3 regions of the Kosakonia sp. YIM B13571 genome follow, and region 2 is predicted to be linked to each of the others. Evidence: predicted binding sites of a transcription regulator. Region 2 holds the regulator's gene; each other region holds the start of a gene.
What was found. Region 2 encodes Fur, which represses iron uptake genes when iron is present. Its sites were predicted from a motif close to ATAATAATGAGAACNACTATCAA; they were not measured.
Positions count from the first base shown of each region.

Region 1: the regulator Fur is predicted to act here: its motif matches at 2,057-2,079, upstream of zupT (zinc transporter ZupT).
Region 3: the regulator Fur is predicted to act here: its motif matches at 1,436-1,458, upstream of ACFX4O_RS04680 (TonB-dependent receptor domain-containing protein).

Region 1 is NZ_JBHZPL010000013.1:102,556-105,836, reverse strand. Features, by position in the region: gene ACFX4O_RS21785 (TRAP transporter substrate-binding protein) at 1-798, opposite strand, end outside; gene ygiD (4,5-DOPA dioxygenase extradiol) at 1,108-1,896, opposite strand; gene zupT (zinc transporter ZupT) at 2,093-2,869, shown strand; gene ACFX4O_RS21770 (hypothetical protein) at 2,897-3,070, opposite strand.
Region 2 is NZ_JBHZPL010000001.1:514,197-517,477, reverse strand. Features, by position in the region: gene ACFX4O_RS02480 (beta-N-acetylhexosaminidase) at 1-1,619, shown strand, start outside; gene fur (ferric iron uptake transcriptional regulator) at 1,735-2,181, opposite strand; gene fldA (flavodoxin FldA) at 2,473-3,003, opposite strand; gene ybfE (LexA regulated protein) at 3,167-3,281, opposite strand, start outside.
Region 3 is NZ_JBHZPL010000001.1:967,380-970,660, reverse strand. Features, by position in the region: gene ACFX4O_RS04695 (hypothetical protein) at 59-280, shown strand; gene ACFX4O_RS04690 (hypothetical protein) at 743-853, shown strand; gene ACFX4O_RS04685 (SelT/SelW/SelH family protein) at 1,065-1,349, opposite strand; gene ACFX4O_RS04680 (TonB-dependent receptor domain-containing protein) at 1,577-3,281, shown strand, end outside.

The DNA of each region.
Region 1 (3,281 bases), on a different contig from region 2:
TTGTGCCTCTTTCGCCAGTTGCAGAATTAATTCCTGGTCCTCTTTTTTCAGCTTGTCCCATTTGGTTTTTGAGAACAAAAAGAGCTCGGGAATAATAAAATGCTTACTCCAGGTATAATTTTTGACGACCGGTAAATAGTTGTGCGCGACGAAAGTTGGCGGGTTATTTTCCGTGCCATCAATCACGCCGGTTTGCATTCCGCTGAACACTTCGCTGACCCCCATCGCCACCGAATTTGCCCCCATGGCTTTCAGGGTATCGAGCGCAATTGGGCTACCCTGCACGCGGATCTTCATACCCTTAAGATCTTCCGGCTTGGTGACAGGCGCTTTGGTGATCAAGTTACGTGTACCGGCGTCCATCCAGCCCAGGAAGATCAGGCGCGATTTGCTGCTTTCCGACAAACGGTTGCCAATTTCCTGGCCGATCATGCCATCAAGCACTTTGTGCATATGATCTTCATCGCGGAAAATATAGGGCAACGTAAAGACGTTTATCTCCGGTAATATCGCCGCCACGGGAGTCATGGAGACACGAATAATATCAATCGCGCCAATTTGCGCCTGCTCAATAACTTGCTTCTCATCACCTAATACGCCGCCTGGAAAGGTCTTAATATCCAGCCGACCGTCTGTCGCCTTGCTGAGCTTTTCCCCCATATGTTTTACCGCCACCACATTCGGGTAGTCGGCGGGATGAACATCCGCGGCGCGAAAGGTTTGGGCGACAGAGGCGTGGGAGATAAACAGTAGAGCGGAGCTAATACAGACTTTCAGTAAGGTTTTCGCTGAGTTCATATTTCCGAGTCTCCAGAGGGTTTAATTTTTAGGCACAAAAGACCGACCGCGAACAGAATGTTCGTGGCATAACACCGGATTATTTTTATGGGTATGTCTAAAAAGTAGACACTCTGAAGCGTAGTCACTCGGGTGGGTTATTGCGACGATGATGTTCACAAAAAGAAGCTAAATTCAGCACAGCGTTTCATTTTTGCAGCGGAGCTCTTTTTATTTTCAAAAAAACCGTATTTCAGATACGATTTTTTGCGATCCTCCTCGAAATTTTCCATTTTCAGGCAAAGAAATGGCGCTTGATGCGCCATTCATTTAGCCAACCTGTACCGCGAGCATACTTAGCGATCCCATCTCGATACCATCAATCGGTATCGACACCGGTTCCTTGCCATCCCATCCGCCAAGCACGTACAGCAGAGGCAGGAAGTGCTCCGGCGTTGGGTTAGAGAGCGAACCGCCTTCATGGTCAAGATAATTGACCAATGGATGCTGCTCAGTCGGCCCCTGCCAGGTCAGGTTCTCTTTCACATAATCATTGAACGATGTTGCCCACGGATACGGCGTATTCTCGCCATGCCATTTTGCGGTACGCAGGTTATGTACCACGTTACCGCTGGCTACCAATATGATGCCTTCATCGCGAAGCGCCGCCAGCTTGCGGCCCATTTCAAAGTGCCATGCCGCCGGTTTGGTGCTGTCGATACTGAGCTGCACCATCGGAATATCCGCGTTCGGGTACATTTTGATCAACACGCCCCATGAACCGTGGTCAAACCCCCAGGCTTCTTTATCCAGCGTTACCGGCACAGGCGCGAGCAATTCCACCAGGCGTTGCGCCAGCTCCGGCGAGCCAGGAGCCGGATAATGCGTATCGTATAACGCTTGCGGGAAGCCGCCGAAATCATGGATAGTTTTCGGCGCTTCCATTGCGGTCACGCCGGTTCCGCGGGTAAACCAGTGCGCGGATACCACCACAATCGCTTTCGGGCGTGGCAGCGTCTCGCCCAGAGCGCCCCAGGCGCGGGTATAAACGTTATCTTCCAGCACATTCATTGGGCTACCGTGGCCCAAAAACAGTGCAGGCATGCGAGGTGCTGACATGGTGATATCCTTACTGAGTGTGTCTATTTGATAAACGTAGATTACGCTTTTTCGGTAGGCGAAGAACTCAGATAACCATGATGAAGATCATCAGTAATTTTGAATGTAAGGAATGCGTAAAAGTAGCTAAGCCGTCTCGCTTTTCCTGCTACAAAAACTTAGATTAATGAGAATGATTATCATAAAGGAGCAACTTATGTCAGTACCTTTGATTCTGACCATCCTGGCAGGCGCGGCGACGTTTATTGGCGCGCTTCTTGGTGTTATCGGCCAGAAGCCCTCAAACCGCGTACTGGCGTTTTCGCTCGGTTTTGCCGCCGGGATCATGCTGCTGATCTCTCTGATGGAGATGCTGCCTGCCGCGCTGGCAACGAAGAATATGTCGCCCATGCTGGGTTACGGCATGTTTGTGGTCGGGCTGCTGGGCTATTTCGCGCTGGATCGCATGCTACCACACGCGCATCCGCAAGATTTAATGCAGGGCACACAGCAAACTTTTCCGCGCGGCATTCGCCGTACCGCCATTTTGCTGACGCTTGGTATTAGCCTGCATAACTTCCCTGAAGGGATCGCCACTTACGTTACCGCCAGCAACGATTTGGAGCTCGGCTTTGGCATCGCCTTTGCGGTCGCGTTACACAATATTCCTGAAGGGCTGGCGGTCGCCGGGCCAGTGTATGCGGCAACCGGGTCAAAACGCAGTGCGGTGTTCTGGGCAGGCATTTCAGGTATGGCAGAAATCCTTGGTGGCGTGCTGGCGTGGCTGATTCTGGGAAGCCTGGTCTCGCCAGTCGTTATGGCGGCGATAATGGCTGCGGTCGCGGGGATTATGGTGGCGCTGTCGGTCGATGAGCTGATGCCGCTGGCAAAAGAGATCGATCCCAATAACAACCCCAGCTACGGCGTGCTGTGCGGCATGTCGGTGATGGGATTAAGCCTGGTGGCGTTACAGGCGATGGGGTTTGGCGGTTAAGTTAGGGTAATCGTGGGCAGCGGCGTATCAATCACCCTGCCCAACGCGCCGACGTTTTTTCAACTCATCAACCACACGTAAATAGCCTTTATATATTGCTTCCCGATCATGGCGGCAGGCTTTGCAATTACGTTTAAGCACGTGGATATAGCCAAGGACAATCAAAACAACAGCCACAATCCAATACCAGGAAATGAACACATTGCCTCCGTCATATATTCGGCAAAAGTTGCTTCACAAATTAATTACAAAGCCACTTAAATTGAACGAGTTAGAAAAATCTCAAATCCCTTTTAATACTCGCCACAGCGCTTACCACTTTATAAGTAGAACAATAGATTTTCAATGCGTGACGATGAGAAGCGCGCCAAACTTTGATGCAGAACAGGCAAAAAAAATCCGCAGGCGATAG
Region 2 (3,281 bases):
ACAGTAAAGCGGCGGTGCTGCGCCTGTTGGATCAGATGTCGGCGTACAAACTCAACAAATTCCATTTCCATCTTACGGATGATGAAGGCTGGCGCATTGAGATCCCCGGCCTGCCAGAACTGACCGATATCGGCAGTAAGCGTTGTCATGATTTGAGTGAGAAAACGTGCCTGTTGCCACAACTGGGCTCCGGGCCGGACAGCAACAACAACGGCAGCGGTCACTTTAGCCGTGCGGATTACATCGAAATCCTCAAATATGCCAAAGCGCGACAGATTGAAGTGATCCCGGAAATCGATATGCCAGCTCATGCGCGTGCCGCCGTGATCTCAATGGAAGCGCGTTACGAGCGCCTGATGAAAGCGGGCAAAGAGAAAGAGGCGCAGCAATATCGCCTGCTGGATCCCACTGATACCTCGAACACCACTGGTGTGCAGTTCTATAACCGTACCGGCTATCTCAATCCGTGCCTTGATTCGTCGCGTAACTTTGTGGACAAAGTGATTGGCGAAATCCAACAGATGCATAAAGAAGCCGGGTTGCCGCTGAATACCTGGCATTTTGGCGGTGACGAAGCGAAAAACATCTATCTTGGCGCTGGTTATACGGATCAGAAAAAACCGGAGGCGGGCAAAGGCATTATCGATCAGAGCAATCAGGATAAGCCGTGGGCAAAATCGCAAGCCTGCCAGGCGATGATCAAAGAGGGCAAAGTTGCCGATGTTGAACATCTCTCCAGTTATTTCGGCGTGGAAGTCAGCAAGCTGGTGAAAGCGCACGGTATCGGCACAATGCAGGCGTGGCAGGATGGTTTGAAAGATGCCAAAGATGCATCAGTGTTTGCCACCGATCATGTCAATGTTAACTTCTGGGATACGCTCTACTGGGGTGGTTTTGACTCGGTGAATGACTGGGCGAACAAAGGCTTCCGCGTTGTGGTCTCTAACCCCGATTATGTGTATCTCGATTTCCCGAATGAAGTAAACCCGGCGGAAAGCGGCTACTACTGGGGCACGCGTTTTAGCGATGAACGTAAGATTTTCAGCTTTGCCCCGGACAACATGCCGCAGAACGCGGAAACCTCACTTGATCGTGATGGCAATCCGTTTAGCGCGAAATCTGACAAATTGTGGCCGGGCGCGTATGGCCTTTCCGCGCAGTTGTGGAGCGAAGTGGTGCGCACCGATAATCAGATGGAGTACATGATCTATCCGCGAATGGTTTCGGTGGCTGAACGCGCATGGCACCGCGCGGGCTGGGAGCAGGATTACAAAGCCGGACGTGAGTATAAAGGCGGCGAGACACATCTGGTGGATGTGAAAGCGCTGGAGCGAGACTGGCAACGCTTTGCGAACCTGTTAGGTCATCGCGAACTGGCGAAACTGGATAAGGCTGGTGTTCATTACCGCTTACCGGTTCCAGGAGCGCGTGTGGTGGGTGGAAAACTGGAAGCCAATACCAGCTTCCCTGGCATGGTGGTTGAGTTCTCAACCGACGGCGGCAAACACTGGCAGCGCTATGATGATAAAGCGCGTCCGCAAGTAAGTGGGGAAGTGCAGGTGCGCACTGCCAGCCCGGACGGCAAACGCTTTAGTCGTGTCGACAGCGTAAAAGCGTAATTTGAGGCAGTGATTAAACCCGGGGGCGCGAGCTTGCCGGGTTTTTTCTTTCAGTGCCGGTATTGCAGGCAAAAAAAAGCCAACCGTCAGGCTGGCTTTTTGGGTTTCAAAGCAGTTATTTCGCGTCGTGCGCGTGTTCATCTTCGCGGCAGTCGCCTTCGGCGCAGTGACCGTAAAGGTAAAGACTGTGGTTAGTCAGACGAATGCCGTGTTTCGCGGCGATTTCACGCTGACGCGCTTCAATGGAGTCATCACTGAATTCAATCACTTTGCCGCAATCGAGGCAGATTAGGTGATCGTGGTGATGCTGCTGAGTCAGTTCAAAAACGGACTTGCCGCCTTCGAAGTTATGACGGGTCACAATCCCGGCGTCGTCAAACTGGTTCAGTACACGGTAAACTGTTGCCAGCCCGATCTCTTCGCCCATGTCGATCAGTCGTTTGTATAAATCTTCCGCACTGACATGATGGTTATCCGGTTCCTGAAGCACTTCAAGGATTTTTAACCGAGGAAGCGTGACTTTCAGGCCGGCCTTCTTTAATGCGGTATTGTTGTCAGTCATGCGGAATCTGTCCTGTTGCTATACGATTCACTTCCTTAGCGGAAGTTATAAGGAATGCACCTGGGGTAATGCGTCTCATTATAGAACTGCCATGGCTGGATGAAAACTGCAAGCCCTCAAGTAAAGTAAGCTTATAAAACGTGGTGTCGCCAGCAAAGTCCTTTACGACGGCACCCAGTTTAGCAGGGCTTATTGTACAGCGATGGAGAAAAAAGTTAAAAATTTGTAGCAATTATTTCCATTGCTTTTATCTATTAATACGGCGTAACCCACAGATTACGCCATAAAAAATCAGGCGTTAATGATATCGTCCAGATGCAGCTCTTCGCGCACCTGTTTTACCCATTTCTGTACGCGCTCTGATGTCAGCTCTGGTTGACGGTCTTCGTCAATCGCAAGGCCAACAAAATGATCGTCGTCCGCGAGACCTTTAGAGGCTTCAAAATGGTAGCCCGCAGTTGGCCAGTGACCGACGATGGTTGCGCCGCGCGGTTCGATGATATCGCGAATGGTACCCAGCGCATCGCAGAAATACTCCGCGTAATCCTCCTGGTCGCCACAGCCGAACAGTGCCACTAATTTACCGTTAAAGTCGATCTCTTCCAGCGTCGGGAAAAAGTCATCCCAGTCGCACTGCGCTTCACCATAGTACCAGGTAGGAATGCCGAGCAACAGAATGTCATACCCTTCGATATCTTCTTTGCTGCTCTTGGCAATGTCATGGACGTCGGCAACGTCTTTACCTAGCTGACTCTGAATCATTTTCGCGATGTTTTCGGTGTTACCGGTGTCGCTGCCAAAGAAAATGCCTGTAATTGCCATGAGTAAAATAACCTCTTGAAACTTAATGAGTATGGTGGTGGCGCTACGCCCACAGATAAGGGCAATCATAGCAGAACAGGGAAGCGCGCGGAAACTGCTATCGCGTCGGACTGCACTGTATGACACATGAAAGTGTTATTTCGACGAGGTTTCGGAGGATTCGCTAGCCGCGCAATGCCTTCAACTGTGCCAACAGCATCTCTTCGATAAGCTCGCTGCGGCTCATATCACGCGCTTCTGCCAGCTCGTTTAACGCATCGACGGCTTCCACATTGAGT
Region 3 (3,281 bases), 450 kb from region 2:
AGACGGCTCGTTTATTTTTTATTAACAATGTCTTAAAACTAAAAACGTAGAGGTATTAATGGAATCAAAAGAAAATGACGAGGGTGAGAGGATTAATGAACTATCTGAAAATTTACCTGCCTGTTTATCCACTAATTTAATTGAACATTCCCATCATCCAGCCGAAATAATTGCTATTAATTTTACCGAAACAGTCGATTTACGTCTCCCGCCTTATAAGAAACGTCTTGTCCTTAAAATGGCCAACCGCAAACGACCTCCCAAAGAAAATAATCAATAAATCTATTTCACCTCTCTGACGACGTTGTATCTGGCCAGCGTTTTAAGTTTCCTGCCCAATGATTGCCGCTGAAAGTCGCTGGAAACCAATACGAATTTGTCTTCGCGAAAACGATCAGAACAATACTTTGCCTATTCAAAATGGATAAAAAATAACCTTCAGGCTCGGCAAATCCGCGTTGTGCCTGAAGGCATGCAATTGCATCTTCGTTACTAACAATAAGCGTGCTAATTATTAGCAAATTTCAACAAGAAAATCGCTATAAAACAGCGAGTTATGATGAAATAAACCGATCTTTGCGAATGAATTTTTTTATCGTTAACGCGTTGATGTTATTGATGATTTGTCTAAATTTTACCCATTCCAATGTTTTCAAAAACCAGGTGTCGCAGCGACAACCGCGCTTTATGGGCAATTTTTTTTCGCCTGCCGCTTGGCCTCTATGGCAGCGGAGGAGCTATAGTGAGGGAACTGAAGGCAACAAGAGGAGATTTTGTGTTCAACGTTGAAAAAGATGATCCTCATGACGCGCCGGAATCGGGTGATAAAAAACCCCAGCCGGTGAAGAAATAAATAAAAAGGTCGCTACGGCGGCCTTTTTATTCGTTATTCAATGAATTAACGGCAAATTCCGTAAAAACTCGCGCGCATATTTCGAACGCTACTTTACGCCTGCGGATTCGGCTTTACTTCTTTTCAATACCACTGAAGCGCGCAACGCTCATCGCGCTGCACAAGCAGGCAACGGCCCGGCTTGTCGCAGGCTGGCGCGGGGCGCAGCGATTTACTCCGCTTTCTTTTCCACATGCCCAAGCGGTTTTTCCGGGAAGCAATAGTCGCGCACACGGCGTTTTAACTCTGCCGCATCGGGAAAACCGCCGTCCAGCTTGCGATCCCAAATCACATTGCCATCGATATCGATAACAAAAATCCCGCCGGTGCCCGGTATCAGCGTGACAGAGCCGAGGTCCGAACTAAACGTGTGCAGTAATTCTTGCGCCATCCAACTGGCGCGTAACATCCAGTTGCATTGTGAGCAGTAGTGCAAAGTGATAGCCGGTTTATTCATTTTTCAGAGACTCCAGGCGCGGATGATAAAGGGTAGTGTAAGCATCATGCGGGTGAAAATCTGACGGAATAACAAATTTATTGCAAATGATAACTGTTATCATTATCTTCGGTGTCGATAACATAACAATAACCTGCAACTCTTTTGTGCTGACGGCGATCTTTCGCCGTCTCCTGGAAGTTATACGTGAGCCTGATACTAATAAATTCTAAGGCTTACAAGACAATATGTGTAAATCGCAACTTTCCCCGCTGCGCTTTAACAAGCGCGTGCTGGTCACTTCATTACTCGCAGCGTTGTATCAAACCTCCGCATTTGCGGTAGATAACGGCACCTCATCGACAGCTTCCACGGATGCTCAGCAAGATAACGCTGAGGAGATGCTCGTCACGGCGCCAGCACTGGCATTAAAAGCCGGCAGCACCCATTCCGTCAGCGCGCAAGATCTGCAAAACAAAGGTGCGAAAGACTTTGGCTCGATTATGCGTTATGAACCGCTCATCAGCGCTACTGGCGCAAGCGGCGGTTCCGGCAACGGTAAAAGCGGTTTCGATCGCGGGGGCTACACTGGCTACAATATTCGCGGGCTGGAAAGTAACCGCGTCGGAATCGATGTCGACGGCATCCCGCAGCCGGACGCCACCGGGCGCAGCTACGTAAGCCGCGCAGGCCTTAATACCTTTGGCATTGGCCGCGATTATATCGACCCGTATATGTACGGTAGCGTTGATATCCAGTCCGGCGCGACCAGCACCGAGCAAGCCAACACGTCCATTGGCGGTAACGTCTCCTTCCGCCCGAAATCGGCAGACGATTATCTGCGCCCAGGCAAAGAGACCTACTTTGGTTACCAGAGCGATTATGACTCTGCGGATCGCAGCTGGCACAACGGCGTGACGGGAGCCGCAGGCGACGAAACCCTGCGTGGCATCGTGGTCTACAGCCGTCGCGACGGCCAGCAAACCCGCAACAACAGCGGTACGGTTGATGCCTACCCGGCGAACTGGCATTCGGATGCGATGATGGCCTCCGGTATCTGGCAGCCGAACGATGTACACAAGTTCACCGGCACGCTGGATTACTACCACAAAACCAACCACACCCACTACGATGCGTGGAACAACGCCGGTAGCGCCATTCTTGGCGACGCTCTGCAAACCAGCCAGACACGTCGCTGGGGCGTGAGCCTGAAAGATGACTGGACGCCCATGAACAACTGGCTGGACAGCATGTCCAGCAAAATCTATTACCAGCACACCGAAGCGCATGACCGCACCTACATGCCGGACAGCGTCACGGCGACCATGGAAACGGTCTACTCCAACTACGACACAGATACCTGGGGCATTCAGAATGCGCTGGCGAAGACCGTTGGACGTCACGATCTGAGCGCCGGTTTTAACGCCAGCACCAGTAAAACCGAGCGTCCGTTTAACCAGTCGCCGGTGCCGAGTGCTTTTAGCGAGATCATGCAACCGGAAGCCGACAGCCGCAGCTATACGTTAGGCGCATTCCTACAGGATCAGATCAATTTCGATGCCGATGGTCACCACTTCGCCATTATTCCCGGCTTGCGCGTGGTTCATCAGTCGACAAAACCGGATAACCTCGCCAGCCTGACCGCCAACAGCAGCGTGCTGAATGAATCCGACGTGTCGTCCCTGTACGGTAAAAATTCCGACACCCAACTGCTGCCGTCGCTGACTTTCCAGTACGACATCACGCCGCGTCTGATGACGTACCTGCAATACAAACGCGGGGCGCAGTTCCCCAACGCCAGCCAGCTGTATGGCTCCTGGAACCTGGGTTCCAGCTATGCGGGGCGCGGGCAATATGCGCTTATCGGTAACACGGATTTGGACACCGAAACCAGCGATAACTTCGAGTGGGGAATGAAGGGCGACGTGACTGAGGGCGTAACGCTACGCACAG